Regions from separate parts of the Gracilibacillus sp. JCM 18860 genome, predicted to be linked through region 3. Evidence: riboswitches for the same ligand, from Rfam matches in the RefSeq annotation. Region 3 holds a riboswitch; each other region holds the start of a gene.
The links. Region 3 has a riboswitch for thiamine pyrophosphate ahead of tenA (thiaminase II). Riboswitches for the same ligand answer to the same signal wherever they lie in the genome.
Positions count from the first base shown of each region.

Region 1: it holds a riboswitch for thiamine pyrophosphate, as region 3 does, so the genes downstream of both, tenA (thiaminase II) here and tenA (thiaminase II) in region 3, are expected to answer to the same signal.
Region 2: it holds a riboswitch for thiamine pyrophosphate, as region 3 does, so the genes downstream of both, ACZ5R4_RS06100 (ABC transporter substrate-binding protein) here and tenA (thiaminase II) in region 3, are expected to answer to the same signal.

Region 1 covers NZ_AP043868.1:1,822,025-1,833,178, reverse strand. Annotated here, with positions in the region: gene ACZ5R4_RS09355 (carboxylesterase family protein) at 1-289, shown strand, start outside; gene ACZ5R4_RS09350 (sulfatase family protein) at 343-1,806, shown strand; partial or broken gene ACZ5R4_RS09345 (MBL fold metallo-hydrolase) at 2,048-2,311, opposite strand; gene ACZ5R4_RS09340 (Lrp/AsnC family transcriptional regulator) at 2,508-2,918, shown strand; gene ACZ5R4_RS09335 (MurR/RpiR family transcriptional regulator) at 2,950-3,831, opposite strand; gene ACZ5R4_RS09330 (6-phospho-beta-glucosidase) at 4,017-5,399, shown strand; gene brnQ (branched-chain amino acid transport system II carrier protein) at 5,453-6,772, opposite strand; TPP riboswitch at 7,430-7,527, shown strand; gene tenA (thiaminase II) at 7,645-8,328, shown strand; gene ACZ5R4_RS09315 (acetylornithine deacetylase) at 8,341-9,591, shown strand; gene ACZ5R4_RS09310 (hypothetical protein) at 9,787-9,957, opposite strand; gene ACZ5R4_RS09305 (SDR family oxidoreductase) at 10,068-10,985, shown strand; gene bioB (biotin synthase BioB) at 11,047-11,154, opposite strand, start outside.
Region 2 covers NZ_AP043868.1:1,167,779-1,178,932, forward strand. Annotated here, with positions in the region: gene ACZ5R4_RS06070 (ABC transporter permease) at 1-209, opposite strand, end outside; gene ACZ5R4_RS06075 (hypothetical protein) at 299-688, opposite strand; gene ACZ5R4_RS06080 (TatD family hydrolase) at 876-1,667, opposite strand; gene ACZ5R4_RS06085 (ABC transporter ATP-binding protein) at 1,672-2,406, opposite strand; gene ACZ5R4_RS06090 (ABC transporter permease) at 2,409-3,155, opposite strand; gene ACZ5R4_RS06095 (MTH1187 family thiamine-binding protein) at 3,199-3,492, opposite strand; gene ACZ5R4_RS06100 (ABC transporter substrate-binding protein) at 3,508-4,452, opposite strand; TPP riboswitch at 4,571-4,680, opposite strand; gene wrbA (NAD(P)H:quinone oxidoreductase) at 4,916-5,515, opposite strand; gene ACZ5R4_RS06110 (metal ABC transporter solute-binding protein, Zn/Mn family) at 5,724-6,719, opposite strand; gene ACZ5R4_RS06115 (FixH family protein) at 6,940-7,713, shown strand; gene ACZ5R4_RS06120 (lysine N(6)-hydroxylase/L-ornithine N(5)-oxygenase family protein) at 7,861-9,168, shown strand; gene ACZ5R4_RS06125 (VOC family protein) at 9,238-9,657, opposite strand; gene ACZ5R4_RS06130 (helix-turn-helix transcriptional regulator) at 9,747-10,565, opposite strand; gene guaC (GMP reductase) at 10,908-11,154, shown strand, end outside.
Region 3 covers NZ_AP043868.1:445,257-456,410, forward strand. Annotated here, with positions in the region: gene ACZ5R4_RS02295 (alpha/beta hydrolase) at 1-566, shown strand, start outside; gene ACZ5R4_RS02300 (hypothetical protein) at 593-730, shown strand; gene ACZ5R4_RS02305 (YaiI/YqxD family protein) at 735-1,181, opposite strand; gene ACZ5R4_RS02310 (M20 family metallopeptidase) at 1,283-2,446, shown strand; gene dapA (4-hydroxy-tetrahydrodipicolinate synthase) at 2,530-3,420, opposite strand; lysine riboswitch at 3,613-3,794, opposite strand; TPP riboswitch at 3,974-4,080, shown strand; gene tenA (thiaminase II) at 4,160-4,849, shown strand; gene ACZ5R4_RS02325 (ECF transporter S component) at 4,842-5,432, shown strand; gene ACZ5R4_RS02330 (ABC transporter ATP-binding protein) at 5,437-6,906, shown strand; gene ACZ5R4_RS02335 (energy-coupling factor transporter transmembrane component T family protein) at 6,884-7,684, shown strand; partial or broken gene ACZ5R4_RS02340 (MerR family DNA-binding transcriptional regulator) at 7,785-7,943, shown strand; gene ACZ5R4_RS02345 (SMR family transporter) at 8,128-8,427, shown strand; gene ACZ5R4_RS02350 (glycogen/starch/alpha-glucan phosphorylase) at 8,526-10,931, opposite strand; gene ACZ5R4_RS02355 (glycogen synthase) at 10,934-11,154, opposite strand, start outside.

The DNA.
Region 1 (11,154 bases), 1.4 Mb from region 3:
AGCTGTGACATTACCGCAGCATAGAAGAGAGGAATTTACAGAGATAGTCACAGAAGAAATGCTCCCGGAGAAATTACAGGTATTACGACATATGCCGGTTTGGGCGTTCCATGGTGATCAAGATGATATCATACCAATGAATGAATCGGTAATGATAACCAATTATTTGAAAAACATTCACTCTAATGTCCATTTAACGATTTATTCTGGAGTTGGACATGATTCATGGGTAAATGCTTATCAACATCGAGAGTTGTATAAGTGGTTGCTCCAACAGAAATTAACATAGTTAATATAAAGAATCGAAGAGTATTTACAAATTTTTTACTAGGAGGATTCTTCATGCGAGTATTATTGTTAGATTTAGATTCCACAAGACCAGATCATTTAGGGTGTTATGGATATCACCGAAATACAACACCAAATATCGATCGAATTGCAGAAGAAGGAGTCCGTTTTACTAATTATTACACCACAGATGCTCCTTGTGCTCCTTCCAGAAACGCATTTATGACTGGAAAATTTGGCATTCATACAGGGAATGTTGGACATGGTGGCACAGCTGGAGATATGCGAATTGAGGGACCAAACCGAGAATTTTTTGATCAATTAAAAACAGATAGTTTTCCAAATATATTTCGTCAAGAAGGCATGAAAACTGCTTTAATTAGCCCTTTTGCTGAAAGACACTCCTCCTGGCAATTCTATGCTGGCTTTAATGAAATGTATAATACAGGGAAAACAGGAGACGAATCCGCTGAGGAAGTGACGCCGACAGTATTGGATTGGCTAGACCGTAATGGACAAGAGGATGATTGGTTTTTATATGTGAATTACTGGGATCCACATACACCATATCGAGCACCGGAAAGCTATGGAGAACCATTTAAGAATGATCCTTTACCGAAATGGATTACAGATGACGTACTACAAGAACATTTGAAAAGTGTTGGACCACACTCTGCAAGAGAAATCAATATGTATGATAACAATAGCCTGCCACAATTTCCGCGTCACCCTGGTGAAATAACAGATCGTGAGAGTTTAAGAAAAGTGATCGATGGTTATGATACAGGCCTTCGATTCATGGATGAAAACATCGGTATGATTTTCAAAGAAATGGAAAAGCAAGGAATTATGGAAGATACAATTATTATTGTCACAGCAGATCATGGTGAAAATTTAGGGGAATTAGGTATTTATGCTGAACATGGAACAGCTGACCAAATGACATGCCGAATCCCAATGATTGTACGTTGGCCAGGGATGCAGAAAGGGTATGTCGATCATGATTTGCATTACCATTTAGATTTTGCTCCAACTGTTGCAGAATTATTGAACCAACAACCTAAATCATCTTGGGATGGCCAAAGTTATGCTTCTGTTTTATTAAAAGGAGAAAGTTGTGGCAGAGACTATTTAGTGGTTTCACAAAACGCCCACGTATGTCAACGAAGTGTAAGGTTTGATGATTGGTTGTATATTCGAACTTATCATGATGGTTTTCATTTATTTAAGAAAGAAATGTTATTCCATCTTAAAGAAGACCCATATGAGCAATATAATTTGGCTGAGCAATATCGTGATACTTGTATGGAAGCAGTGTATTATTTGAATGAATGGCATGATGAAATGATGATGTCAATGGATTATGATGTAGATCCACTGTGGACAGTAATGAAAGAAGGCGGACCATATCATGCGCAAATACACAGCCTAAAAGGATATTTAAAACATTTGAGAAATACAGGAAGAGAAGAAGGGGCAAGGGCATTAGAAAATCTCTATGTAAAAGAGCTTAACTAAAATTAAAAGGTCAGATCAGACAAGCCAAATGAACCTTACCGAATTCAATGTATTACTTGTGAGTATATTGACAATCGTTTATAATCTTGTCAATATACTCAGATTATCAGAATATCAGAGAAAAGTCCCAGATCTCTTGGTCTAACAATACTTACTCCTTGTTTAAAAATTGTCAGGGGAAGTTTATGCAATAAAAAGGGAAAATTTCTCTTGTACAAGTCAAGCATGCGTATCTTTTATTTTAAAATGTGTAAGATTCACCATCATCAGGGACCAACAGATAAGATCTCTGTAGCAAGCTTCTTAATTCTTCTCTCGATAAGGTCCAGTGGTTGACAGCTTCCATATGAACAGCTATAATCTTTGCCTCAAGAGCAGCCCTGTGCACTTTATAAACATCCACTTTCCTCATTACGAGGGATCCACCTTCCAAGAATGGATTATTCCCAGTATTGCTTACTATAATTTCTGGTTTCTATTTGTCGATCACTTCTTGAACCGCATCATCCAAATGAAGATGTGTGACGATAGCTGCATCTATATTCTCCTGAATCTTATTCATAGATATTGGTAAGTTTTCTAAAATGACTCTTTTCTTTTAAAATTGCTTGTAACACTGTATATTCTAAACTATGAGCTGTAGAACGCTACATAGATAAAATAAAGTATTTTTTACTTTATTAATGAAAGGAATGAAGGTTATGTTAGATCATACAGATAGACATATTTTAGATGAACTTTCCAAGAACAGCCGCCTAACCATGAAAGAATTAGGGGAGAAGGTACATCTGACTGGACCTGCAGTTGCAGCAAGAGTTGCCAAGTTAGAGGATAAAGGAATTATTGAAGGCTATACCATTCACATTAATCAAGTGAAAATGGGCTATCCTGTTCACACAATCATTCATATCTATACCAAGAGCACGAACCACCAGCCATATTTATCCTTCATAAAAAAGCAGAACCAGTATGTTTTACATAATTACAAGGTAAGTGGAGAGAGTTGTTACATTCTCGAATGTAGGTTTCCATCGAATGAAGAATTAGATGAATTTTTGACAGATATCAGTAATTACGTGGGCTATAAACTTTCGATCGTTATTAATAAATAGCTATGTAGAAAACTTAGATTATCAAACAATCTTATTTATCGGAATCAAGCTCTTCCATTACTTTGTTGGAGCTTTTTCTTGGATCAAATGATTTTGATACACCTATTGTATAATGAAGGTTTTTTTGATAATCCACGGAGAATACGCATGAATACAAAATATCCAATAGGAAACAGATCGAATCATTTAAAGTAAAGCTACCTATCTTGGAATACAAGCGTTCGCGTGTCGTAAGTCTGAATATACAGTCCGCATATTTAGTTAAAGTGTTATCACCAATACTAGTTAAGGCAATAATAGATGAATGACGTTTTTTTAGCATCGGTAAAAGGCTGGTAGTACCCTCCGTCTCTCCAGTGTAAGAGATGACAATAGCACAGGTTTCAAAAGTGCAACTCGCAGCTTCATAGTCTGGATCAACCATGGCAAGATCTACTTTTCTACCAATTCGGTTCATTTTTGCTTTGAAATCATGACAGAGGATTAAATTATTTTGGATCGCAAATATCTTTATACTGGTCGCATTTTTTAATAGCTTTGTTGCTTTATGTAGTTCTTCATTATTAATAAGAGATAAAGTATCGTTAATGGTCATTTGATTCAAATGTGCCATTTTATTTGCTATGGTCATTAGATGATCATCTTCATTAAAAGGATAGTTGGCATCAATGTTATGAAAGTGACTGTTGAGATAGTCAATTTCTTCAAGGAAAGCCTCTCTTAAATCGATCCAACCATTAAAACCAAGCTTTTTTCCTATCCGAATGAATGTGGAGGGATGAGTATAGGTTTCCTTAGAGATTTGTTTTACGGTTTTATTTTTAATATTTTCTCTTTCCTTAAACATATAATCAATGATGATTTCTTCGGAAGGGGAGAAAGCTTCCTCCTTCATTTTTTCTGTTAATAACATTTCTATCACCCTCTAAACTATAGCATATAAATGGATATCACTTCTATAAAGACACTCTTTGTAAATAGCATTTACAAAAAAGTAAGATTATTATCATGAATTTGAGAATATCAGTTGATTATCACGATAACTTATTGTATCGCTTTCTTCTTTTTCTATAATAGAGTTAAGAGGGAGGAATGAAAATGACAAAAGGTGTAAAAATTGTAACCATTGGTGGGGGCAGCAGTTATACTCCAGAATTAATGGAAGGTTTTATTAGAAGGTATGATGAACTGCCAATAAGAGAGATATGGCTTGTTGATATAGAAGCAGGGAAAGAAAAGCTTGAAATAGTAGGCGAGATGGCACAAAGGATGTGGGACGCATCTCCTTATGATGTGAAGGTTCGTTTAACCATAGATCGACGTGAGGCGTTGAAGGATGCAGATTTTGTCACCACTCAATTCAGAGTAGGACAACTGAATGCTCGTGTTAAGGATGAGAGGATTCCTCTATCTTATGGGATGATAGGTCAAGAAACGAATGGTGCAGGTGGAATCTTTAAAGCATTAAGAACTATTCCTGTTATTCTAAGCATTGTCGAAGATATGAAGGAATTATGTCCAGATGCTTGGTTAGTTAATTTTGCTAATCCAAGTGGTATGGTAACAGATGCTATTATTCGTTATGGAAAATGGGAAAAGGTAATAGGTTTATGCAATGTACCTGTTATGGCGATGATGGAGGAACCAAAATTAATTGGCAAAACTACAGACGAACTAGTGTATTCATTCGCTGGGATTAATCATTTTCATTGGCATCGAGTCCAAGATTTAGAAGGAAATGATGTAACTTCTCAAATAATTGATAAGCTGTATGAGGAAGAAAACGGAACTCCAGCAAATATCTTTGACGTTGCTTACTTTAAAGAACAATTAAAACAAATGAATTTAATCCCATGTGGTTATCACCGTTACTATTACCGCTATGATGAGATGTTAAATCACATGTTAGAAGAATACAATGATCCGAATATAGGAACAAGGGCTCAACAAGTCAAACAAACAGAAGCAGAGTTATTCGAATTGTATAAAGATCCTAATCTACATGATAAACCGGAGCAGTTGACGAAACGTGGAGGGGCATACTATTCAGATGCTGCTTGTGAAACCATTGCGTCTATTTATGCAAATAAAAATACACAAATCGTCGTGTCTACGAAAAATAATGGAGCTGTGCCTGATCTTGCCCCAGATGATGTAGTGGAAGTATCTGCTTATATTGGTGCTGCAGGTGCACGACCAATCGCCTTTGGATCCTTTGAACCAGCAGAAAAAGGCTGGTTGCAGTTGATGAAAAGCATGGAACTTTGTGTAGAAAAGGCAGCAGTAACAGGTGATTATGGCGTATTATTGCAAGCATTTATCATCAATCCTCTAATACCTAGTGGAGAAACGGCAAAACGTGTGTTAGATGAATTATTGCTCGCTCATAAAGAGTATTTACCACAATTTGCTGAGAAAATAGAGGAACTAGAGACTGCAGAAGTAATCATTAAAGACGAAATTGCGAGAAATTTAAATTAATAAAAGAAAGGAGCTTCTCATAAGTAAAAAACTATTGAGAAGCTTCTTGTCCATTAAGAAACGTCTTTTTTGATCACACTAAAACCATATCCTATTATGCCCCCAACAATTGCTGGAACTATCCACCCTAGACCTTCATTATATAGAGGGAGAATTGTTTGAAATAAATCATTCACTGCCACAATTTTCAAGCCTGCAGCATTTAATCCATCGAACAATGAAACAATAAAGGTAAATAATATACTAGCTTGATATATTTCTTTTTTCCCTTTAAAGACAGGATGGAGAAAGGTTAAGATCATCAAACACATTGCCATTGGATAAAGCATCGATAAAACTGGAACAGAGAACTCAATAATGGTCGTAAGTCCAAAGTTAGAAATGACGGCACCGAGTATTGTAAAAATAATCGCCCAGATTGAATAGGGAATTTTAGGTATGATTTGATGAAAATAGGATGCACAAGACGTTACTAGACCAATACTTGTTGTTAAACAGGCTGCAACGACAATTACTCCGAGTATGATTTTTCCATACGAACCAAAGTAAAAAGCAGAGGCAGCAGCTAATATTGAACCCCCATTCTCCATATAGCCGATTTCTTCGACACTAATCGCGCCAAGGTATGCAAGTGAAGAGTAGACAATACCTAGAAGAAGTGCTGCAATTAGTGCAGCTTTCGATGTCGAGAGGATTAGTTGCTTTTTCGTGCTATAACCGATGTCCTTCATCGCATTAATAATAATAATTCCAAAAACAAAGGCAGCCAACAAATCCATCGTTAAATAGCCTTCTTGAAAGCCTGTGAAAAAACTGTTCGAGATATAAGCATCTGTCGGTGGTTGGATTTCTCCAATTGGATTTAGAAAGGAAACTATAATTAATAAGGTAATTACCACTAATAGGAGTGGAGTTAACACTTTTCCGATTATATCGATTAGTTTCTTCGATTGTAAGGAAAAATATAGTGTGAAGCCAAAGAATACGATCGTAAAAATAAGTAAGGCAACATTACTTGTCTGGTTACCGAAAAAAGGCGCAATGCCCATTTCATATGCAACGGTATTGGTTCTCGGTAGAGCAAAAAAGGGACCAATAGTTAAATATAAAGTGACAGTGAAAATAAGACCATATATTGGGTGTACCCGACTTGCTAATGACTGTAAGCTCTCTTTTCCTGAAATAGCAAGTGCTAGGACGGTGAGCACCGGCAATCCGACACCTGTAAATAGAAAGCCTAGGTTTGCTAGAAATAGGTTTTCTCCAGCAGCTTGTCCTAATAATGGTGGGAAAATTAAATTACCCGCACCAAAAAATAATGCGAAAAGCATAAATCCTATCGTGATAATACTTGTTGTGTTTCGTGATGACATAATAACCTCCGCAACAATTAATGTTTCATTTATATGAAATGTTAAGCTTTTATTTTTATTTTCAAAATATTTAAATAATAGCATGTAATTATTCGAAAAGCAATGATATCTATTGATAATTTGAAAATTAGTCATTTGTTCCACTTACAATACTTAGCTAGATAAATTTGGATTTATTGTAATATACCCCAAAATCTCCTTCTTTCCTTTTTAAATTGGTTGCATTAATTGCTGTTCTTTCGGATTATATCTAGTAAATATACAAATTGTCATTAATAAAAAGTGAAATTATTACATAGTTTGTAAAAATAAATAATTCTATACTAGTTATTTACAAAGACCTTACACTCGGCATTTATAATGAACAACAGATTTTTTTTATCTACAAACAGAGTTTGCGAATGATAAGGAATACAGAGATTACTTGTGATTAGTAAAGAATAAATCAACAATGCAAGCAGATGTCCAGGTTAGTGAGAAGGACAAGATCACATTATCGACATGTGTAGTCTGTTAGGTCCTGAACAGGATAGGCTCGTGATTCATGATAGGATAAAGAGCGAGGATGTGCTACACGACTAAGTGACCTCCTTATTTCCAATTAATTTGTCATTCTATAATCGATGTCTTATACTGGTAGGGAATAAAAAAATAAGTAGATTCGACTAGGGGAGCATGTAGGTGCTGAGAGATTTGATCGACCCTTTGAACCTGATCTAGTTAACACTAGCGTAGGGAAGTGGAATTGGCAGTTTGTGCATAGACGAATCATTGGCTATGTATGTTCAACCCATCTCCTTACATTGGTGATGGGTTTTTTGGTTTGTCACGGGATGTTACCGCCTAGTCGGAAATAAAGAGGAGGAAATAAATTGAATCAATTATTTACGGATCATCTTTGGAAAAAGGTGGAACCAATTTGGAGCTCTTACTTAGAGCATCCTTTTGTGAAAGGCCTTGGAAACGGTACTTTAGAGCAGGATAAGTTTAAGCATTGGTTAAAGCAGGATTATGTCTATTTAATGGATTATTCGAGACTATTCGCATTAGGGAGTGCGAAGGCAGAAGACTTAGAAACGATGACTATATTTGCCAAGCTACTACACGGTGTGCTTGATCTTGAAATGGATTTACACAGAAAATATGCGGCTGATTTTGGTATAACCAGAGAGGATCTCGAGTCCACAGAACCTTCCGCTATTACTACTGCCTACACTAGCTATATGCTAAATGTATCTCAGCGTGGAGGGATAGAGAATGTCGTCGCATCGGTACTTGCGTGTGAATGGAGTTATAATTTTATCGGTAAATCACTAGCAACATGGCCAGGAGCATTAGATGAAAATTTTTATAGTAGCTGGGTGAAGATGTATCAATCTCCCGAATTTACAGAGCTTGCAGAGAATTGCAAACATTTAATGAACAAAATGGCAAAAGGAAAATCAGAAGAGGATTTAACTAGACTAGAAGAGATTGTCATTCGAACAAGTCAGTTTGAATATATGTTCTGGGATATGGTAGAAAAACGAGAAGATTGGCCAGTAAGCCTAAATTAGGAGGAATAGCTTATGATTGATTTAGTCGATGAACACGCGCAGGAGTTAAAAGAAATATTAGCAAAATTGATTAGCTTTCCTACTGTTAGCCCACCAGCTAGAAATACAGAAGGAATTCAGTCCTATATCGCCAATTTTCTAGAAAAGGAAGGATTTGATACAACGAGGTGGGATGTCTTTCCACAGGATCCTAATATGGTTGCAGTGAAAAAAGGTGAGGAAAGTAGTTCATACAATAGCTTGATTATAAATGGTCATGTGGATGTTGCTGATGTTGGGGATAAAGCAGATTGGACAGTGCCGATATTTGAATTGACAGAGAAGGCTGGCTTCGTCTATGGTCGTGGTGTTTCCGACATGAAGGGAGCAATTGCTGCTACTTTGTTCGCAATGAAACTATTAAATGAGCAAGGTATCTCATTAAAAGGAGACTTGCAGATTCAAACGGTGATCGGTGAAGAGGCAGGAGAAGCAGGGACATTATCCTGTCTGGAAAAAGGTTATACTGCCGATTTTGCACTAGTTGTCGATGGAAGTGATCGAAAAATCCATGGTCAAGGAGGTGTAATCACTGGATGGATTACTGTAAAAAGCAAGGAAGTTTTTCATGACGGAATGCGTGCAGCTATCTTACAAACATCGGAGGGTGCAAGTGCAATAGAAAAAATGATGAAAATTATTGCGAGCTTACAAGATTTGGAGCAAGAGTGGGCAGAAACCAAACAATATCCAGGCTTTAGAAAAGGAACAACTACAATTAATCCTGCGGTCATAGAAGGGGGCAGACATGCGGCATTTGTAGCAGATCAATGTAGTCTATGGGTGACTGTACATTTTTATCCGAATGAGAGCTATCAATCGGTGGTGGCGGAAATTGAAAATCACCTGAGAAATTCAATAAAAGACGATCCGTGGTTCCAAGAAAACCCGCTCCTCTTTCGTTGGGGAGGGAAATCTATGCTAGAAGAAAGAGGAGAAGTTTTTCCTTCTGCCGAAATTAGTAAGGATCATCCTGCAATCCAAATGCTCCAACAATCCCATCAAAAAGTGGAACAATCAAAGGCGATGATAGGTATGTCGGAAACCGTTACAGATGCAGGGTGGTTTCATGAAGGTGGTATCCCCACCGCCATTTATGGACCAGGGAAATTAAAGGAAGCCCATTCTGTTGATGAAAAAATAGAATGGGACGAGTTATTACGCTTTGCCAAAACATTAATGATCTTCATTACAGACTGGTGTAACAAGAGAAAAGAAGGATAAAATCTGGATATCATCGTGTTATAATTGAACCGGATTGCCAAGATATAAATAGATATATCTTGGTAATCTTACAATGTCGAAGCAGATGGCCAAGATAAAAAGATATATCTTGGCGATCTCGCAATGTCGAGACAATATGGCCAAGATAAAAAAATGCACCTTAGCAACTCCATCCTTAGAAATCATAGCTGCACTTTATATAATCGGATAATAAGACTGATAGATCGGATTACAATAAAATGGGGGTCTCGGCCCAATCATGGGAGCTTCGAATGGTTTTGAGTTGTGAGCATATAAGATTTTTTCTTTATGATATGCCTCTGTTAACAGTAAATATTTCACCTCAGGGTTATAATAGTATTGCATGTTTTGCACCTCCTTCTTCTACATTATGCTCGTATAGTAAAAAATGGGCACATATCCATTCTAAATTCATAAAGTATCTATATAACATGTTGATAGGAAGGTGCTTTCGCATGAATGAAGAGAGGTCAGATCCACAACATTATCCTATACCTCCTAATTACGGGAAAATAACCAAGTATGAGGAAATAGCGTTGACAGTGCCTGAACAAAGGCAATACCGCCAGCCTGGGGTAGAAAAATTAATGGTGCCAGAACCAGTTGTCGAAAATCGACATTATAAAGGAAGTGAGAAGTTACAAGGGAAAGTAGCACTTATAACAGGTGGAGATAGTGGAATTGGAGCAGCAATCGCTATTGCTTTCGCAAAGGAAGGAGCAAATGTTGCAATTTCCTATTTAGATGAACACGAGGATGCTGGTAGAACAAAAAGAAGAATTGAAGAACTAGGTAGAAGTTGTCTCCTCTTACCGGGAGATTTAAGAGAAAAGCAACAATGTATGACCATTGTAGAAAAAACGGTAGAAGTATTTGGTCAGCTGGATATTCTATGTAATCATGTAGGGATCCAGTTTCAACAATTAAATTTAGAAGATATCTCTGACGAACAATTCGACGAGACCTTTAAAGTGAATGTTTACTCTCATTTTTATACAACCCGTGCTGCATTACCATATTTACATGCTGGTAGTTCGATCATTAATACCGCCTCAGTAGTGGCATTTGATGGAAATGAGCAACTGATGGATTATACTGCAACAAAGGGAGCAAATGTAGGATTCACACGTGCATTGGCGAAGAATTTAATCAAGAAGGGAATTAGAGTGAATGCTGTTGCACCTGGGAGGTTTTGGACTCCTTTGATTCCTGCTAGCTTTTCTCCTGATCAAGTGCCGCTTGCAGGTAACCCAATGGATCGCCAAGGGCAGCCCTTTGAAATTGCTCCAACCTATGTGTATCTTGCTTCTGATGATTCTAGGTTTGTCACAGGACAAACACTTCATGTAAATGGTGGTCAAATCTTTGTCTGATCAAATGGCCAAAGCCCTTGCTAGAAAAAGTTTTAGCTTTTCTTCCCTTATTAAATAAGGGCTAATCATCCATTGTCACATAATCAATTTGGAAACCTAAGTCTTCAATCATTTGATGGTCACTTAAACCTTCTTGTCCTCTTGTTGTTAAATAATCACCGATAAAAAT
Region 2 (11,154 bases), 720 kb from region 3:
ACAATTGGCAAAATGGCTTTTGGGCCAACGCCATGTGTATATAGGAATGCCGAGAAGTAATTATAGCTATTCCTTTCTAAGCCTAATTCCGTATTTGGGCGGAATTTTTCGGCACCTAAAACAAATAACGCAACAAATAATAGAAAGGCAATGAGCGTACTCCATGTAAACAGATTTCTCTTCATCTCCGTACGGATTAATTTGACCATCATCACTACACTCCATTCACCATCAGAATATTTGAAAAATGGGGGAGCCTAAGAACTAAGGGCAGTTGATGGAACTGCCCTAATGGAAGTTACCATCTCACACGATATTTTGTATATACAGTAGAGGGATTAGTAAGCCTTGTTTCTAGCATTACTCGGATTGCTCTTAAATTCGTTGCATTGCTGCGTACACGTCGCCATGTTGCTATCGCTAATGGCACTTCTTCTTGTCCAAGATGAATACGTTTATTATCGTCCACTACTGTTGCATATAGTGCGGCATTATTTTCAACAGTAAGAAGGTATACCTGTTGTACTTTTGGATCCATTGCAGGATGAATAGGAGTGAATAAATTTCCGCCAAATCGGGGTACATTTCCTGAGTAGGTATGATATTGGCTAGCAAATGTTATCCCACTAGTTACCAAGATTCCCATTAGAATGATCAAGGAAGCACCAATAATCTTAACCTTTTTCATTTAGTTCAACTCCCTTATAAAATTTGACTTTCCCTAATGACATCACTACCCTCCCTTCTTTTAGATTAATAATTAATTCGATATCCCTTATATAAATTCCTGCCAAAAACAGAAAAATATTACCATATTTTTCTTGATTGCGCTTTCTATAAAACTAAGATTGTCTCGCTTGAATACTATAAGGGACTCATCTTAAATAAGATGAGCCCCTTAACAAAATTTGATAGAATTCCTTTGTGTTCTCTAATATTTTCCTTTCTACTTCAGGAAGAGAGACCTTTTTTATTGTTGCGATTTGCTTGATAGATTCGGCCATCATTACTGGATGAGTCCTTTTATTTTCAAAAGGGCCATGGAATTGCCATGGTCCATCAGTCTCTACCATGGTAAATTCTAAAGGATAGATATCTATTATCCTTTGAATTTCTTTTTCATAAACACAATCTGGTGTGACAGAAATACGATATTGGTTCTTAATCATCCGCTTCATCGTATCGCCAGAGCCTTTGAACCAATGAAAATGTGCTTTATTGTGACCATGTTTTTCTAATAGGTCGCACACAATGTCAGCATCCTCATATACAGCATGAAGCACAATCGGTAAATGATATTCTTTTGCCAAATTGATAAATCTCTCCAAAATATGAATATATGGATTTATATCTAACGTTGGACGTTCTTTTTTTAGATAATAAGGTAAACCCACTTCTCCAATTGCGACTATAGAATGATGGTGTTTTCTGATTAACTCTTCCAATTCAGCTAATTCTTTCTCATCTGGCAATGACTGCTCAGGGTGCCATCCTAAAGCAGGAAAAACTAGCTTGTTTTTCTGAGATAATGACAATACTTTTTTGCAAGATGCTAAGTCACTTGAAATGGCGATAAGACCTGCAATCCTTTTATCCTTTAAGTCCTTTAGGATAGTTTCCCGTTCTTCCTTTTTATACCAGTCAAGGTGAATATGTGCATCAATCATCAGTTTATGAGCCCCTTAATATTCTGTAAATTCGTTTCTTTATTTCTAATAATTCAGGTGATAAAAGTAAGCGATCTGTTCGAGGTCGTTCAAAAGGGATATGAACCTCTTCGGTTACTTTTGCTGGGCGTTCGCCTAAGACTAGAATGCGATCGGATAAAAAAATTGCTTCTTCAATATTATGTGTAACAAATAAAACCGAAGGACGTTCTTCCTCCCAGATGGATAATAGCCATTTCTGCATATCTACCCTAGTAAACTCATCTAGCGCAGAAAAAGGTTCATCTAGACAAATAAAGGATTGTGGACTTAATAAGCTTCTAACAAAAGCTACTCGTTGCTGCATCCCACCAGAAAGCTGATGAGGATAAGCATCAATATAATCATGAAGTCCTGCACGTTTTAACATTTTCTTTGCCTTTCGTTTATCAGGTCTTTCAAAAAGCTCTGCGGCCAATACTACATTTTCAAGAATCGTACGCCACGGAAAAAGGGAAGGACTTTGAGGCATATAGCTAATGGCACCTTTCTTTCCGATAATATTTTCGCCGTTTAAGAGAATGGTTCCTTGATCTGGCTCATACAAGCCTCCAATTAAATGAAAAATCGTACTCTTTCCACTTCCAGATGGACCTAGTAATGACACAAATTCTCCTTCATTTACCACTAGATTCAAATCTTGAATAATGGTATGTGGTTCAAAGCTTTTCGTTAAGTGATTAATTTGTAATGTGCTCAAGCCTACCCCTCCTTTCTCCATTTGATCAAAGCTTTTTCACAGATTAAAATGATCGCAAAAAAGAATAAGCATAATATCATGATAAATAATATCGCTACAAATACTCTATCTGTTCGGAATGAGGAGGATGCTAATGTCATATAAACCCCAATACCTTGATTGGCTCCTAACCATTCTGAGATGACGGCCCCCATCACACTATAGGTTGCTGAAATCTTTAGTCCTGAAAATATAGCAGGCAAAGCGTGTGGTAGCTCTAACTTTCTAAAAATCTGTTGCTTGGTCGCACCTGTCATTTTCATATAATGAATAAGCTCTGGCGAAGTTTGTCTCAATCCATCAATCGTAGCTACTGCAATCGGAAAAAAACACACAAGGATTATAATCAATAGCTTTGGTGTCATGCCAAAACCAAACCAAATCACGAGTAGTGGTGCCAACACTATAATTGGAACATTTTGTGAAAGGATCATAATTGGATATACTGCTTCTCTCACCTTTGGCAACAAATGTAGAATAACCGCTACCGTTAGTCCAACCACTATCCCCATAACCAAACCGAGTATCGTTAGTTGAATTGTTGAGAAGATATGATGACTATAGTTCGGCCAGTTGTTAAGTGCCTCCTGTATAATGACAGTGGGTGCTGGTAGTATCCAATCTGGTATTTGAAAGATTCTCGTCGATAGCTCCCAGATAAAAAGCATTATCGCAATCACTGAGATAGGAAGCCATGATTTTTTTATCATGTGCTCAACACCGTCCTTACTCTGTTATGTTGTTTCCACTACTTTAGTGATATTTCTCTGTTAATTTTTCCATAGACGCCTGATTGTCCGCCCTTGTATAAATTTTAATTTGGGATATGTTGCTCGTACAGCCCATATCTAGCATACGTTGATTCATTTTTTCAATAATCACTAGTAGTGCAGATAGCTCCCCTTCCATTGTTGTTTCTAATGGATTCACTTGGTACTTCACTCCAGCAGCCTCGATTACCTCAATTGCTGCATCTACAAATGGAATCACATCTTCCCCATTTGGTGTTTTCGGGATAATTTGAATACTCACTAATGCATTTGCCATTTTTCTCTCTCCTTTTTATTCAGGTAAAAATTCATTTGTAAACGCTGATTCTACGTCTAGCTCCCTTTCTAATAGACCATTTTCGAACATCCAATCAGAATAATTTCTCCAAACCTCTGGACGTTGTTCTCCCCATCTTGTAGCATCGTCCTGATATTTTGGAGAGAGCCATTCTTGACTTGCTTTTACCAATTCTGGGTCTAAATCGGGTACTTTATCTATTAATATATCTGCTGCTTCAGCTGGATGACTGATAGCATATTGATAACCCTTAGTTACTGCTGCTAACAATGAACGAACCGTTTCAGAATTCTCTTCTAGCATTGTTTCATTTGTTGTGATAACAGGAGTATAGTAATCTAGTTTTTCTGAATAATCGGTTAAGTAGAGCATATCTAGGTCGATACCACGAAGCTCTGCTTCAACACCAGTCCAACCATAGTAAATCCAGGCAAAATCTACATCTCGCTCAACTGCAGTAAAAAAGTCGGTATTGCCAATATTCGTAATGGTAACATCATCTACGGATGCACCCTCTTGTTTCATCAAGGAATCGATTACTGCTGATTCCACTGGTGCACCCCAGCCTCCATATGTCTTTCCGGCAAAATCGGCAGGGGATTGGATTCCTTTCTCTACTGGGGCCGCAAAACCAGAAGTATTATGTTGAATAACAGCTGCTATCGATACAATCGGAATATCCTGTACTCTTGCTTCAGTAACCGCCTCCTGTGCACTTATTCCAAAATCGGCCTTCCCTGCAGCTACCGTTTGATCAGCACCTGCTTCACCCGGAAGCACAATATTGACATTTAATCCCTCTTCCTCAAAATAACCCTTTGCTTGGGCGACATATAATCCGGTATGATTTGTATTCGGTGTCCAATCCAAAACAAACGTGACTTCTGTTAAATTCTGTTTGTCTGTTTGAGAAGAGTCTTGGCCACATCCTGTTAACATAAAAAACATACATGCTAAGACAACTAATAGTTTGTTCAATTTGATTTCCCCCTTATGTCGTTTTTAAGGGATACATATAGAAAAAGCGCTCTAGACAGAAGCCTAGAGCGCATATAGATTCATAATTCCATATGTTCCCTACGCTGGTGCTAACCAGATCAGGTTCTAAGGGTCAGTATCTTCCGGATACAATCTCAACTGGCAACACCAGTCCCCCTACATGTCCATATCTTATTGCTATCACATTCATACTTTGACATATTTATCGTAATTATTCAAGTTTTGTGTACTTCATTGGAGATATGAAAAAAACGAGGCATTCTCTCTACTTTAACAAGTACCTAGTTTTTTTTACTTGTTACCTTAAAAAACTTGGTCGAAGCTTCTGCTGTGTAGAAATTTTATATCTTCCTAACGTGCAAAAAAAAGCAGACCTTCATTGCTGAAGATCTGCCTTCTACAATTATGATTGAACTATTTTTGAAGCTACTTCCACTACACGAGTTGCTTGGTGCTTCACTGCTGCTTCTACATCCTCCAGCATTTTACCATCTGGAGTTTGTGTGACACTAGTTCCATAAGGGTTTCCGCCTGCCCCATAGATACATTCATTTGTATATCCAGGAGGGACGATGATCGCACCCCAGTGCATCATAGAGGTATATAAATGTAATAAGGTTCCCTCATGACCACCATGCGCATTAGAAGCAGAAGACATGGCTGTTACTACTTTATTCATCGTTTTTCCTGCAGCCCATAATCCGCCTTGTGAATCAATAAATTGCTTCATTTGAGATGGAACATTTCCAAATCTAGTCGGAATACTGAAAATAATCGCATCTGCCCATTCTATATCATCAGAGGTTGCTACAGGGACATGTTGAGTTTCCTCTAAATGCTGTTTCCAAGCTGGATTAGAAGCTACTGCAGCCTCTGGCGCCGTCTCTTGCGCACGCACCACTCTTACCTCAGCATCTGCTGCTTTCACCGCTTCTGCTGCCCAATTAGCAAGTTGATAATTGGTTCCAGTTGAACTATAATAAATTACTGCTACTTTTACCATATCCTAAAACTCCTTCTTTCCTTCCTTTTTGCATGCCTAGTTCAAACTTCTAGGCCTACATAGCATATCAAGTAATTATCTCTAATTCAAGACAATTGCTTATGACTAAGTGGAACTATCCGAACAGGCTTTCAACAAGTAAAGAAATAATAACCATTAGGAAATATTTAAGCATATAATCTTAATATTTCCTAATGGTTAACTTTCATTAATAATGAAGCGCTTGTTCCAAAACCTCTAGATTTCGTTCCATTAATGTGAAATAATTCTCTTCCTTCTCTATATCTTCTTCCGTTAATACAGATAAATTGTGTAATTGGAGTGACTCAATATTAGCTTCATTTTGAATCACCTTTGCAACTTTAGGCTCTACATTTTGCTCAAACAACAAATATTTAATTCCTTTCTCATCAACTTGATGAATAATTTCTTCCAGCTGCTTTTGTGATGGTTCATCGGTTGGTGATAATCCAGAAATCGCAATTTGTTCTATTCCATAGCCTTGTTCCCAATATCCGTATGCAGCATGTGTTACTAGGATTTCTTTGTTGTCAGATTGTTCTAATTGCTCATGGAAGCTTTGATCAAGTGCTGTTAGCCTTTCTTCTAAATCTTGAAAGTTTTCTTCATAGCTTTCCTTTTGTTCAGGTCTAATCTCCACAAGTGCATCCTTAATATTCTCTGCGAGCTGTACCGCTTTTATTGGATCTAACCATACGTGTGGATCCACATCACCATGATCATGGCCTGCATGATCATGCGCCTCTTCGGTTTCGTGGGAGTGTTCGTGGTCATGTCCTTCTTCATCACCATGATCATGTTCATGTTCATGAACATGTTCCTCTAAATCAATCCCCTCTGCTGCTTCTATCATTTTTACATCTTCTCCTTGCAAGGCTTCTTCTATCTCACCTGCGTACGCTTCTAAATTAGCACCATTAAAAACAAATAAGTCCGCAGTAGCAATCTCAACCATCATTTTAGAGGTTGGTTCGAAATTATGCGGATCAGCACCAGCAGGTAATATAGTGGAAACCTCTACGTCATCTCCTCCAATTTCGTCTGCAAAATATGCTAATGGATAAAGTGTTGTATAGATCGACAGACTGTCATCACTTTCTCCATTTGCTTCTGAACCCTCTTCTCCACAAGCTGTCAATAATAAAGCGATCAAGATAAACAATCCAATACTTAATCTTTTCAAAATAATTCCCCCATAATATGTAATAAGAATTTGAAATAACTTATTAAAACGTAATTAATACGATTTGATTTTATTATAAAGGATGAATACATTTTTGTAAATAGTAATTATTACGATTTGATTATCCGATGTTAAAAAATGTTCAAATATTATCCATTGATTCCAAATATATTTCAGCGTATAGTTAACAATGACTAATGAAGAATATGGAGGAAAATCAATGAAGCGTTTTAAATTTGTCCTAGTAGTAATCATTGCAATAATGGCTTTAACTGCGTGTGGCTCTGATAATAAAAAAGATACAGAAGAAAAAACACTAGAAGACCTAAAAGTTGAATTTAATTTACTTCAAACAGCGGAGGTAGGGCAAACTGTTCCATTAGAAGCTAACGTTACTTCTAACGGAGATCCCATAACAGATGCAGAAGAAATGACCTTCGAATATTGGAATGTTAACGATGAAGAAAATACGACAAATGTAGAATCGACCAATCAAGAGGACGGAACATACACTGCTGAAGTAATCTTTAATGAACCTGGGACCTATGAGATTTATGCTCATACAACAGCAGGTGGACTTCACACAATGCCAAAGAAATCGATTACTATTACTGGTGAGAAATCAGCTCATTCCGAGGATGAAGCGGCTCACGACCATTCACACGAGGCAACAAATTCAGAAGATGGACATACCCCTTCAGCGGATGTTTCTATTCAATTTGATAAAATTAACGAAGCCAAATTAAAAGAGGAAACAAGCCTAACAGTAGATGTTGAATTAGGAAATGAACCCCTCACTGATGCTACCGTGCTCTTTGAACTGATTGATCCAGACGAGAACCATGAACTATTAGAAACAGATCAGGTACAGGAAGGCACCTATTCCACTCAACATACTTTTCAGAGTAATGGAAACTATCAGGTTATCATTCATATTTCAAATGATGAAGGATTACATGAACATGAGGAACACCAAATAACAGTTACAAAATAATTGTGCGCAAGCTTAAGCGCACTTTTTTTATTTTATAAAACTCTAGGGTATAATGGAAGGTAACTGAATATGGAAAAAACAAAATCTTCAGCTAGCCTGAAGATGACGACATTTTCGAAAGATTTTTATAATAAGTGAGGGAACATAATGGGTAACTCGACAATGTACGATGTTATTGGAATTGGAATAGGACCTTATAATTTAGGACTTGCAGCTTTAAGCTATGAAAGAAGCGATTTAAAAACAATCTTCTTTGATCAGAATGGCCAATTCGCCTGGCATCCTGGCATGCTAATCCCCGGGACGGATCTTCAGGTTCCTTTTCTAGCAGACTTAGTCACTTTTGCAAATCCTACAAGTAAATTTACATTCACTAACTACTTACATCAAAAAAACCGTCTATATAAGTTCTTTTTTTTTCAAAAACTCGAAATGCCTCGTGCTGAATATGCAGCCTATTTAAAATGGGTTGCAGACCAATTACCAACCTGCAACTTTCAATCAGAGGTGGTTGATGTGATTGATCAGAAAGATCACTATGAAGTTGTAGTTAACCATTGGGGTAAACAGACTACAGAGTCTTATTTCACAAAACACGTTGTAATGGGAACAGGAAGTGAACCGAATATCCCTATCGAGTTAGAGGGAGCAGAAATAGAAAATGTCCATCATTCGAGCCAGTATTTGTATCATAAGGATCGTACTATAAAAGCGAAGAACATTACAGTAGTCGGCTCAGGGCAAAGTGCTTCGGAGATTTTTTATGATTTATTAAAACTACAGGAGCACTTCTCTTACCAATTATCATGGTATACACGCTCACCTGGATTTCTTCAGCTAGACCAGTCAAAATTAGGACAAGAAGTGTTCACACCTGATTATGTGGATTACTTCTATCATTTAGAATTTAAAGAAAGAATCGAATCATTAGATTATCTTGGACAGCTGCGTAAAGGAATTGATGGAGATACCTTACACCATATTCATGAATGGTTATATCATCATTCTGTTGAGAATAAACCATTACCAATTACCATTCAACCATTAACGGAAATCCATAAGGCAAGTTACACTGGTGATCAATTAAAGGTTGAAGGGGAGCAATGGCAGAAAAAAGAAAGCATTACATTCAACACGGATATTCTCATTCTAGCCACAGGATATGTACCTAATATTCCAGATTGGTTTTACAATCGATTCCAAGATAAGATTGAATGGGAGGATGAAAAAAGATTTAAGGTTCGCAAAAATTTCCAATTGGCATTTAAGGACAAAAATCGTTCCCATCATTTCTATACATTAACAAATTTGGAGCATTCTCATGGAACAGGGGCAACGAACCTCGGCTTGGCTGTTGATCGTAATATTCAAATTATTAACGATATTGCAGGCCGAACCGTATATGGAAACCAACGTGGGACGATATTTTCTCAGTTTTCACCTAATAATAAGTAAGTTACAAAAGTCAAAAATAGCTAGATCTCCACAGTGTGATCTAGCTATTGAATTTCTGGCACGACCTTCTTACTTATCTGCAGATAATTGCCAAATGACTCCAAATTGATCGGTTACTTGTCCATATGCATGACTCCAAAATGTTTCCTGTAGTGGCATTCCAATGTTGCCTTTTTCTTTTAAAGCATCATAAAGCTCCCTTGTTTCTTCCACATTATCTAAAATTAAGGCAATGGTAACATGATTACCAGATTGATGCTCTTGCCCTGGAAAAGTATCAGATAACATCCAATCTATATCTCCAATCTGTAGATGTGCGTTTAAAATCCTACTTTCAGCTTCTTTTGGAAGTGGCATTTCAGGATTTGGGGGCATTTCTCCAAAGGTTTGGACATTTACTATTTTCGCTTTTAATGCCTTCTCGTAAAATTGAATTGCCTCCTGTCCATTTCCATTCATAACTAAATACGGATACATCTTTTTAATCATTTTTAAGCTCCTTTTCTTTGAAAATTCTAATTTTACTAGGTCTCCTCTTAAAAATTTGTCCCTGAATTAAGGAAAACTCCACTTTTATCTTAACTATTTAAACGATTACTGTTCGCTAAATCTCGATAAAGTGGATTGATCTTATTAATATGTTGTTGCATTAAAGCAGAAATCGAGATGAGAATAGGTGGATCATCCATTTTAGGTGAGCGAAGTGTGAGTTCTATAGCAGGCACTTCATCTTTATGATTAACAAAAATCGGTTCGCTTCGCTTTGCCCGTAAATTTGTATTTGTCAAAAGGATATCCTTTGAGTTCATCTCCATCGAAACCGATGTAGCTAATAAATAATACCTCCCCGGCTTCACATTCGAGAAATAAAATTCTCCTAACGAGGGAAGGATCAAACCATATAAGGGAAATCCTTCTGGAATCGGCTTCGAAAACAGTCCAATTAATACAATTCCAAGAAAGGGTTGAGTAGCATTAATATGCCCATAAATGGTATTATGTAATACTTTTCTAGTCTGTTGGGTGAAATCCGGCATTTTTGTTATTTGTTGAAACTGTTGTTCTGTTTTAGTAGTTGATTGACGAAAGACGGACGGAGTTACCCCAACCTTCTCAGTAAACCGTGAAGTAAACGTCCCTAAGCTCTGTTGCCCAACCTCTAAACTTATATCTCGAATACTAAAATTAGTTTTTAATAATAGCTCTTTTGCTTTTTGTAATCGAAGTGCTGATAAATAATATAATGGAGGTAAACCTATTTCCTCTTTAAACATCCGTGAAAAATGATAGGGACTATAGGAAACATAACGAGCTAGCTGCTTCAGATTAATTGGTTCATGAAGGTTTTGATGGATAAATTTAATAGCTTCATCAATCTCAATATTTCGTTTTGCCATAGTGTATCTCCTCTGCAAAAATGGCATGATAACTTGGAAATTTTTCAATGATGAGTATTCTAGTTAGAAAAAAGCGGATTCCTAACAATAGGGGAATTGTCCTCGTTGCAAGTGATTGTGCTACGATAAACCACGCTCTCTTAACATTAACACAGAATGTATGTTCGGTCAATAATATTTAGAAAAATATTATATTTATTAAATAATTCGACAAAATAACTTTAATTCCTCTATTTATGTAAAAACGATTGAATTGACATCTAGGTGGATGTGTATTATAGTACTAGAGGCGAATATTTTCGCCTTAATCAATTAAATCATTCGTCTTTAGGAGTGTAAACAATGGAAAACGTATTTGATTATGAAGATATTCAATTAATTCCTGCAAAATGTATTGTAAATAGTCGTTCAGAATGTGACACTTCTGTTACTTTTGGAAATCATCGATTTCGATTACCAGTAGTACCAGCAAATATGCAAACAATAATAGATGAAAATATAGCAGAATTTCTAGCAAAGAATCGTTATTTTTATATCATGCACCGATTTGAACCAGAAACACGAAAGGCATTTATTAAAAAAATGCAGG
Region 3 (11,154 bases):
CTATAAAAGATCAAGAAGTCATCTATAAGTCCAAATATGCGATCCAATATGCACGTTACTATGCGGAATCGAAAGGAATCAAAGGGCAAAAGTTAGGAGTTCTAGGCTTTTCTGCAGGAGGACATTTAGCCGCAATGATAAGTAATGACTTTGATGAGGCAAAAGAAGATAGTAATGATCCAGTTTTACGATATACATCAAGACCTGATTTTCATCTACTCTGCTATCCAGTTATTTCGATGGGGGATTATACACATGAAGGAAGTAAGAATAATCTATTAGGAGAAAATCCTGAGGAAGCATTAGTACTTAATCACTCTTGTGAAAGGTTGGTAACCTCTCAAACCTCACCAGCGTTTATTTGGTCTACTGCAAATGATCAAGCAGTTCCAGTGATGAACAGTTTATTATATGCGCAAGCACTCCAAGAGCATCAGATAGAATATGATCTACATATTTATCAAGATGGAAGACATGGCCTTGGTTTAGCGGATGATCAATTCCATACAATAAATTGGAAAGAAGAATGTATTAGTTGGCTTGATACATACATAAAACCATCATAAATAGTCAACAGGAAGGAGTTATTTGCATGACAAAAGTAAAAATGCTTGTCCAAACCACTTACAAAAACGAATTGCTGAGGGAAGGGAAAGTGTACGATATTCCTGATGACACAGCAAAACGTTGGATTATTAGTAAAATTGCACAAAAATATGAAGAGAAATAAGTTTCTAACAAGATGTTTGAATGAGCTTTCGCAATTGATGGCGGAAGCTTTCTTTTTGATCATTGCTTAGCTTCTTCGGACCTTTTGTTCGCAATCCTGCTTTTCTAGCTTTTGCTTTTAAATGTCTTTCTTCTAACATTTGGTCGATTTTTTTCTTGGAATATAGGAAGCCAATATGATGAATGACATAACAATTTTTTTCTAATCCTAAAGCAGCAAGACCATAATCTTGTGTTACTATGATATCCTTCGCTTTTGCCATGCCTATGATTCGGTAGTCCACTGCATCAGAACCTGTGTCAACATAGGTTACCTTAACAAAAGACGGATAGTCTTGGTGGCTGTAGTGGCTGTAGCTTCGAACTAAATGAACGGTTATATTCTTTCCTATTACTTCCTCTAATATTGTATCCACAACAGGGCATGCATCTGCATCCACGTAAATTTCCATATGAACCTTCCTCTCCATAAATTGATTTTAAGAATAGTATAGCAATTTTGTAGTGGTTATAGTATTATTTTCTTATTATAAGTGGAAAGTCAGGGTATAGGATGAACGATTATTTAGAAAAACAACAAGAAAATATGCTTTATTTACTAGAACAATTGGTCAATATAGATAGTGGGACTTCTGACAAAGCAGGGGTGGATAGGATAGGGGCATTAATGGCAACATTATATCGAGCCTTAGGGCTAAAGGTTAATGTATTTCCGGAAGCTGATTATGGAAACCATTTAGTTGTAAGGGCTTCCCAACAACATAAACCAACTATCCTAATTATTACACATATGGACACAGTTTTTGAAAAAGGAACGGCAAAATTGCGTCCATTTCTAGTGAAAGACAACCGTGCATATGGACCTGGTGTTATTGACATGAAAGCAAGTCTCGTTGCTGTCTATTTTGCAATGAAAGCTTTGAAGGAAATAAAAAGTAAGGCCTTCTATGATGTAGAAATTTTATTAACTAGTGATGAAGAAATTGGTTCAGTTACTTCGAAATCGTTGATTGAATCCCATGCCAAGGATAAAAAATTTGCTTTAGTGATGGAGCCAGCTCGAAAAAATGGTGCTATTGTGTCAGCTAGAAGAGGGAAGGCTCATTATACATTGGAGGTATTTGGGAAGGCAGCTCATTCTGGTATCGAACCAGAAAAAGGGAGAAGTGCGATAGAGGAGCTTGCTCATAAAATTATTCAATTACATGATATTACCGATGAAGAGAAAGGTATTCATGTCAATGTCGGGATCATTGAAGGAGGTAGCTCTGTTAATACTATATCTGACCATGCTTCTGCGGAGATTGATGTAAGATTTCGAAAACAGGAGCAAGCGGATCAAATTGAGCAGAAGATAGAAGACATTACCTCTCATGCAGATATTGAAGGAACAAAGGTACGATTAGAAGGGGAGATTAACCGTCCTCCAATGGAGAAAACGGCGAAAACCGAAAGTCTTCTTCGTATTATCCGCAAGGTAGGGGATGAGCTTCACATAAAGATAACAGACACCGAAACTGGTGGTGGTTCAGATGCTTCTTTTACTGCGGCGATCGGAATACCAACGGTTGATGGATTGGGACCAGTGGGTGGAAATGCACACCGTGAGGATGAATATTTAGAAATAGATTCATTCTTACCTAGAACAATCTTGTTAGCAGAAGTGATAAAACAATTACATCGAAAAATAAATCAAACGAAAAAGCCACAATCATGAATGATATGCTCCCCTTTAAGTAGACAGGTTAAAAATAAAAAATCTGTTACTTGAGGGGAGTATTTTTATGTCCAATAGATCCTTTATCCTACAAAATAATTCTTTTGCAGATAATGTAAATCCTGATGTAATGTATTCAATTCTTCTTCGTCTAAAGGTATGAGTGGAAGTCTTACGGAGCCAACATCCATTCCAAGCATGGCTAATGCTGATTTAACGGGTACGGGATTTGGTGCTTTAAACAATGCTTTCATGATCGGTAATAGCTCTTGATGTAGACGTGCTGCCTTCTTCGGGTTCCCTGTTTGATATTGTGTAATCATCTCCTTCATTTCATTCCCAATAATATGGGAGGAAACCGAGATAATTCCTCTTCCACCTATTGCAAGCATTGGTAGTGTTAGACTATCATCTCCACTATAAAGAGAAAAATCTTCAGATGTTTCATGAATGATTCTCGTCATGGCATCTAAATCACCACTAGCTTCTTTTACAGCTACTATGTTTTTGATTTTGGCTAATTCAATAATAGTTTCAGGTAATAGATTCACACTCGAACGTCCTGGAATGTTATATAACATAACTGGTAAGGTAGTTGCTTTAGCGATAGCTTCAAAGTGTGCATACATCCCAGCCTGTGATGGCTTGTTGTAATACGGAGTAACAAGCATTACGGCATCGACACCTAACATTTCGGCTTGTTTTGTTAACTCGATGGATGCTTGTGTATTATTCGAACCAGTACCTGCTATAACAGGAATCCGTTTATTCACAACTTTTACAGTAAATTGAAGGAGAGAAAGAATTTCGTCTTTGGATAATGTTGGTGATTCTCCTGTTGTACCAGCGACTACTAATCCTTCTGTTCCATTACTAATTAAATAATTAATTAAATGTTCTGCTTTGTTAAAATCAATTTGTCCGTTTTGATCAAATGGTGTGACCATTGCTGTTACGACACGTCCAAAATTCATTTTAGCCTTCACCTCTATTCATATTTTTAAAACAATTTCGCTACGTAAAATGAATAGAGCTTATCCCATCATCAAACCTTTTTGGAAAACTAATAACAGATCATTAAGTTTTCGCCTAATAACTATCAGGTTAGACAGCAAAAAATGCAACAATGAAAGGGTATCATTGTTGCACCGTTATTTGATAATGATGCGTGAGATAGCCCTCCATATAGCTTCTTCGACTATATGACAGCCCGACATTTCTTAAATGAAGGACCAGTGACTAAGATGATGCATTCCTAATCACTTCGGCAAATCCCCCTTTCTGTAATCATCACAGGCGACATCTCCTCCGATTACATACTAATGGTCATTGCACCTCTATTCTCAAACTATTCAATTGTTTTAAATGTTGGTTACTACTATAACAAAGTTTATCCATAGATGCAATAGATAAAAAGTTTAAAAGATGAATAGAAAATAATGGATTCTCTCTTATTGAAACAAATTTAAAGAATAGCTTGACAAACTGGAAAAATTTGATATAGTTATACACGAATTAAATAAAAACGCATTCCACTAGGGGTGTCTTCTAAAGACTGAGATTAAAGTTTTACTTTAAGACCCTTAGAACCTGATCTGGTTTATACCAGCGTAGGGAAGTGGTACGATATCCGTTATTTTCTGCAGGTATAACCACTATCCTTACGTATTTGGTAGGATAGTGGTTTTTGTGTTTCCTGGGAGGAGAAGAAAAATGAAATTTTCAGAAAAACTAAGAAAGGAAGTAGACCCTATTTGGCAGGAGAGCTTCCAGCATCCATTTGTCCAAGGAATTGGAGAGGGAACATTACCGGTAGAGAACTTTAAGTACTATGTCCTACAGGATGCTTATTATTTATCCCATTTTGCAAAAGTTCAAGCACTCGGTGCAGCTAAAGCAAATTCTTTTGAAACGACAAACCGAATGGCCGCACATGCCCAAAGCACTTATGAAGCAGAACATGCGTTACATGAATCATTTACAGAGATTTTAGGGATTACGGAGGAAGAGATCAAAGCATTTCAGCCTTCTCCAACTGCTTATGCCTACACCTCTCATTTATATCGAGCAGCATATGACGGGCATTTAGGGGATGTGATTGCAGCTATTCTACCGTGTTATTGGCTTTATTATGAGGTTGGAGAGGTTTTGAAGAATTGTACTCCAGATCATCCTGTTTATCAAAAATGGATTTCAACTTATGGCGGAGAGTGGTTCAAGCGGTCAGTGGAGGAACAAATTAATCGGTTAGATGAAATTGCTTTATCCGTTACAGATTCAGATCTAGAAAGAATGAAACAGCACTTTGTCATAAGTAGTCGTTATGAACTTATGTTCTGGGAGATGGCCTATCAACTTGAATCCTGGCAATCAATAGGAAGAAAAGAGGGAAAATATGTTTAAAAAGCTAACACTTACCGATATTCTTGTTACAGTTGTTATTGCATTAGTCTTCAGTGTCATATATAAAATCTGGGGACCCCTCTATAGCGCGGTTTCGGTTTTAGGCTTGCATATCGATCAATTGCTGTACGGAATGTGGTTTATGGCGGCAACCGTTGCATTTTTAATTATTCGTAAGCCTGGCGTCGCTTTGTTAGCAGAATTGGCTGCTGCACAAGGAGAATTCTTATTTGGTGGTCAATGGGGTATTTCATTATTATTATACGGCCTCGTTCAAGGGCTAGGTTGTGAAATTATATTCGCTATTTTCCGTTACCGAAGCTATCATATTTTGGTCATGTGCTTAGCTGCAGTTGGTGCGGCAATCGGCTCTTTATGGCTCGATATTTATTATGGGTATATCACGGAATTAGCTTTATGGAATCTGAGTTTGCTCGTTTTTGCTAGAATATTGGGGTCTATCGTAATCACAGGAATCTTTGCATACTACCTAGTAAATGCATTAGAAAAAACGGGAGTAACAAGACTAGTTCGACCATTGTCCAACAAGCATTACGAAGCGCTAGATGAGGAGATTAGGTGAAAGAATGAGTACCATTGCTATCGAAAAACTACGTGTAAAATTTCCTGAAGAGGAATCCTTTTTATTTAAGGATTTCTCTCTCTCCATTCGAAAAGGGGAAAAAGTACTCATCCTTGGTCCTTCAGGATCGGGAAAATCGACTTTATTAAAAATTTTATCAGGGTTGGTGCCAAAATCGATGGAAATCCCCATTAAATATACATCACGAGAGCTCTCAAATTCCTGGGGTTTTGTCTTTCAAGATCCGGATTCTCAATTTTGTATGCCCTATGTCGATGAAGAGCTTGGTTTTGTGTTAGAAAATCTCGGGATACCGCATGATCAAATGAAGGAATTATTACATCGTTACCTAGTAGAGGTCGGATTAGAACTAGAAGATGTCCATATTAAAATAGAAAGGTTATCTGGTGGTATGAAACAAAGGCTTGCAATTGCTTGCATTCTAGCATTACAGCCAAACACAATATTTCTAGATGAACCGACTGCCATGCTTGATCTAGAAGGGACGGCACAGGTTTGGGAAACGATGCAAAGGGTTGCTAGAGACAAAACCGTGATCATTGTTGAGCATAAAATCGAGCATGTGATTGATTTTATCGACCGTGTCGTCTTACTTGATGAAAAAGGGAACATTATGATGGATGATACTCCCAAAGTCATTTTTGAACAATCTAAGCAAAAGCTAAAGGAATTCGGCATTTGGTATCCTTCCGTTTGGCACGAATATAGGCATGCTAAAACAGAAATCAATCAACCCATCAATCAATCAGCTGAGACTTTAATGAAAATGGAGGATTTTATCGGTTATCATCATAAACAGCCCGAAATAGAAGTTTCGAATGTAGAAATAAAGAAAGGGGATTGGATTTCTGTTACAGGAGAGAATGGTGCAGGAAAGAGTACATTGTTGCAGGCTATTATGAAGCTAATTAAGACGAACGGAAAAATAGACTATCCACTTGTGAAAAATCATAGTGATTTATACCAACGAATCGGCTATGTGTTTCAAAACCCTGAATTGCAATTTGTAGAAAATACGGTTTACGAAGAATTAGCCTTTTCTCTACGTAAAGAGAAACTCTCTGAAGAAGAAAATAAGAAAAAAATTGAAGCTCAATTAAAGGATTTCCATCTCTTGAACGAAATTCATAAGCATCCCTTCCAGCTTTCAACTGGTCAGATGAAAAGACTAAGTCTTGCAACTGTTACGATAACGTCACCTGACATGCTTCTATTAGACGAACCAACCTTTGGTCAGGATGCTCGAAATACTTTTAGAATTTTAGAAAAGTTGACTCGATTGTGGAAAGAAGGGATGACGATTGTGATGGTGACGCACGATCCGATGATCACTGAATTACACGCAACCATTGTGTGGCAAATCAAACAAGGGAAAATAATACATATAAGGGATATAGTGAATCTTAGGGAAGAAGAGGAGGTAGGACAGGTTGGCGATCGAATTATCCTATAAAAAAACATTCCTCCATCACATTAATCCAAGTATGAAATTTATTATTTTTGTAGGATTATTTATTGGCCTTCTGCTGATTCATAATCCGAATATCTTGTTTTATACTTGTATAGGGTTATTATTGGTATATTTTCTTTTGACAGGCTATCCCTTTGTGTTATTACTGCTTTTTGCATCTCCATTCCTCATCATTTTTCTTTCCTCTACTATTACAATGATGTTATTTGGGGAAGGGCAGACGACATTGTTTCAATATGGTGTTATCCATGTAACAGAAGAAAGCTTCTATCGAGGTATTCATTTAGGAATGAGGAGTATCGTTTTCGGGTTATTAGGGCTATTATTTGCTTTAACCACAAGACCTGTATCGATGTTTTATTCCATGATGCAGCAGTTGAAGCTCCCTCCGAAGATTGCCTACAGTTTTATGACAGCGATCCGCTTGTTACCGATGATCGCGGAAGAGTTTAGTCATCTTAAAAAAGGATTAAAGATTCGTGGCATGGAATATAAGAAAGGAATTCATGGTTTTTATCAAAAGATTCAGCTTTTTACCATTCCAGTCCTTGCACAAAGTATACGCAGAGCATATCGGATTGCAATTGCAATGGAAGCTAAACAATTTACAGGTAATAGAGACAGAACCTTTTATTATCAAATAGGGTTTACGAGGTATGATACTTATTTTGTTATCTTCTTATTAGCAACACTGCTTATTACCTTTTATATGAGTGAACAACTTCCTATTTTGCAAGTAAAGGACGTCCTTTCCTTATAAAAGAGAATGAATCGAGCATTACTATCATCATTAGTAATGCTCTTTTTTGTTGACTCTTACGCTTACGTTAGGCTTATGATAGTAGGGAAGAAGGCTCGCAATGTATAGTATCGGAAAGATTGCAAAAGAAATGAATAGTACGGTTCGAACATTAAGGTATTATGATGAAATTAATTTGTTGAAGCCATCTTATATCTCGGAATCAGGATATCGTTATTACTCAAAAAAAGATATTATCACATTACAGCGAATTATTGCATAAAAGGAACTAAATTTTCAATTAAATCAAATAGAAACAATCTTAAATCAGAAAAATGGGAAGATGTATTTGAGGAACAACTAGCACTTGTTACTAAGGAATTGCGGCTATTTAAGCATCTATCGGTGATTGAACAAAACGATAGTTGGAAAAATATATTTCAGTATATTAGACAAAGAGTTTTTTGATTATTGCAGGCTTATTTGAAGTGATAGGAGTTATTGGGGTAAAGAAAGTATCAGAAAAAAATAACTTCTGGAACAATGTGAGGCTAATTGGTAGTTTTATTATTAGTTTTCAATATTTATCTATGGCTTTACAGGAGATCCAGTTATCGACTGCATACGCAATTTGGACAGGAATTGGTACACTTGGTTCAGCAATCATTGGAATTATTTTCATTCATGAGCCTAAAAATTTTCTCCGCATTTGTTGTATTATCGGAATGATCCTTACAGTGATCAGTTTAAAGGTCGTTAGCTAAGAGTGGCTGAATCATTATTCCATACGGAACATCCCGGATCTCCCTATGATTTGTAGGAAGTTCCGGGTCTTAAGTTAGGTAGTCAGCTCTTACAAACGTTATCCCTTTCTCAATTTCCAGATACCAGTTGCATATTCTTGAATCGTCTGGTCGCTTGAAAATTTACCTGAATGAGCGATATTAATCAAGCTTTTTGCTAACCATCTTTGTTTTTCTGTATAGGAATGATCTACTAATTGCTGTGTCTCGACATAATCTGAAAAGTCTTTCAAAATGAAAAATGGATCGTTCGTGGAAAGGAGATGGTAATATATGTTTTTACATTCCTGATGGCCAAATAAGCCGTCACGTAATTGATGTAAAATTCGCACTAATCTTTCATCATTTTGATAGACTTCATTAGCAAAGTAGTCGTTATTCTGATAGATGTGGTAGACTTCATCTGCTTTCAATCCGAAAATAAACATATTCTCTTTCTGCACTACATTTTTCATTTCAATATTCGCACCATCTAATGTACCTATCGTTAGAGCGCCATTCATCATCATTTTCATATTACCTGTTCCTGACGCTTCTTTTCCTGCAGTAGATATTTGTTCACTCAAATCCGTAGCAGGTATGATCTTTTCGGCAAGGCTAACATTATAATTCTCTAAAAAAACCACTTTTAATTTACCGTGTATGGTGTGGTCATAATTAACGATAGAAGCCACCGTATGAATTAGTTTGATTACTTCTTTGGCGAAGTAATAATTAGGCGCAGCTTTTGCTGCAAAGATAAAGGTTCGAGGGGTGATATCTAGTTTTGGGTTTTGTTTTAATTCATTGTATAAGTATAGGATATGAAAAACATTTAATAGCTGTCTCTTATATTCATGCATTCGCTTAATTTGAACATCAAATATTGACTGATCATCTACTAATATTCCTGTCCTCTGATGGATAATTGCCGCCAATTTCCGTTTATTCTCTTGTTTGATCGAGTGTAATTGTTCTAAAAAGAAAGTATCTTTTGTATAGCGTAACAGATGAGTTAATTCCCTTGGATGTCTTACCCAGCTCGTTCCAATCGTATCGGAAATCAAATGAGTCAGTCTTGGATTTACCATAACGAGCCAACGACGATGAGAAATACCATTTGTTTTGTTATTGAACCTTTTAGGATATAAATGATAAAAGTCTTTCATTTCCCTTGTTTTTAAAATTTCTGAATGAATTTTTGCCACACCATTCACACTAAAGCTACCAACAACAGCAAGTCGAGCCATATGAATTTGATGATCTGCTATGATGGCAAGTGATGGGATTTTTTGTCTTAGATGAGGTTGGTTCAACCAAATATCCTGACAAAACCGTTCATTAATTTCTTCTATTAACATATAAATACGAGGTAATAGCTCTCGAAACATATCAACCGGCCAAGTCTCCAGTGCTTCAGACATGAGCGTATGATTGGTATAAGCAAAAATCTTTCGCGTGATTTCCCAAGCATCCTCCCATTCTAATCTTTTTTCATCTAATAATATTCGCAGCAATTCTGGAATGGCTAGACTGGGATGCGTGTCATTAATTTGAATGACTAGCTTCTTTGGCAATGTAGCGGAGGAAATAGATGAATATTTTCTTAGAATATCCTGTAGACTTGCAGAAACGAGAAAGTATTGCTGTTTCAACCGAAGCTGTTTTCCTTCGTAGTGAGAGTCATCTGGATAAAGAAACCCAGAGATCTGCCAGGAGGAATGCTCCTGCTCTAATTGATGATAGTATTGATCCTCTTCTTGTTCCTCTATGTCTGCTATTGGTTCCGCACTCCAAAGTCTAAGTGTATTGATGGTTTGGTTATCATAGCCTACAATCGGTATATCGTAGGGGACGGCCATTATCTTTTCTTGATTTTCATATAGACAAATCAGAGAGCCATCCTCACGTTCCTTTAAGTAACAATGTCCGGCAAGCTGAATAGTCACCGCTTCATCTGCTCGTCGTATTTCCCAAGGATAGCGATCCTTCAGCCAATAGTCTGGTAACTCTGTTTGATAGCCATTAATAATACGTTGTTCAAATAACCCATAGCGAAAACGGATGCCATAACCATGACCTGGGTACGAGAGTGAGGCGGTGGAATCGAGAAAACATGCTGCCAGCCTTCCAAGACCTCCGTTACCAAGACCGGGATCCTGTTCGCAATAATAGATCTCTTCAGGATCAAAGCCGAGTTCCTTTATTGCTTGGTTACACGTGTTGAGTAACTGGTAATTTAATAAATAACTTTGTAAAAGACGTCCAAGTAGGAATTCCATCGAGAAATAAAAGACTTGCTTTGGCTTCGTTTCATCGTATTTTTGATTAGTACGAGACCAATCTTTTTCGATTAGTTCCATTAAGATTTGACAAATAGCTTCATACACTTTAGGTACAGAAATGGGGCTGTTTTGGTCAGAATGGTTCTCGCTTATTGTTGTTTGGATCTTTTCTCTTAGCTGTTTTACGTCCCATTCCATCATGTTCAAATCCCCTCCGAAATCATGATCTCATCGTATAATGCATCATATTTTTTAGCAGATGCTTCCCAGCTGAAGTCACAGGTTTCAACATTACGTAATAGGCTATTCCACTTATGCTCATCTTCATAGACAGATAAGGAATATCTTAAAACATGTAAGAGGTCATGTGCATTGTAATTCGCAAAGCTAAAACCAGTGCCTTCTAATGTGTATTCATTAAAAG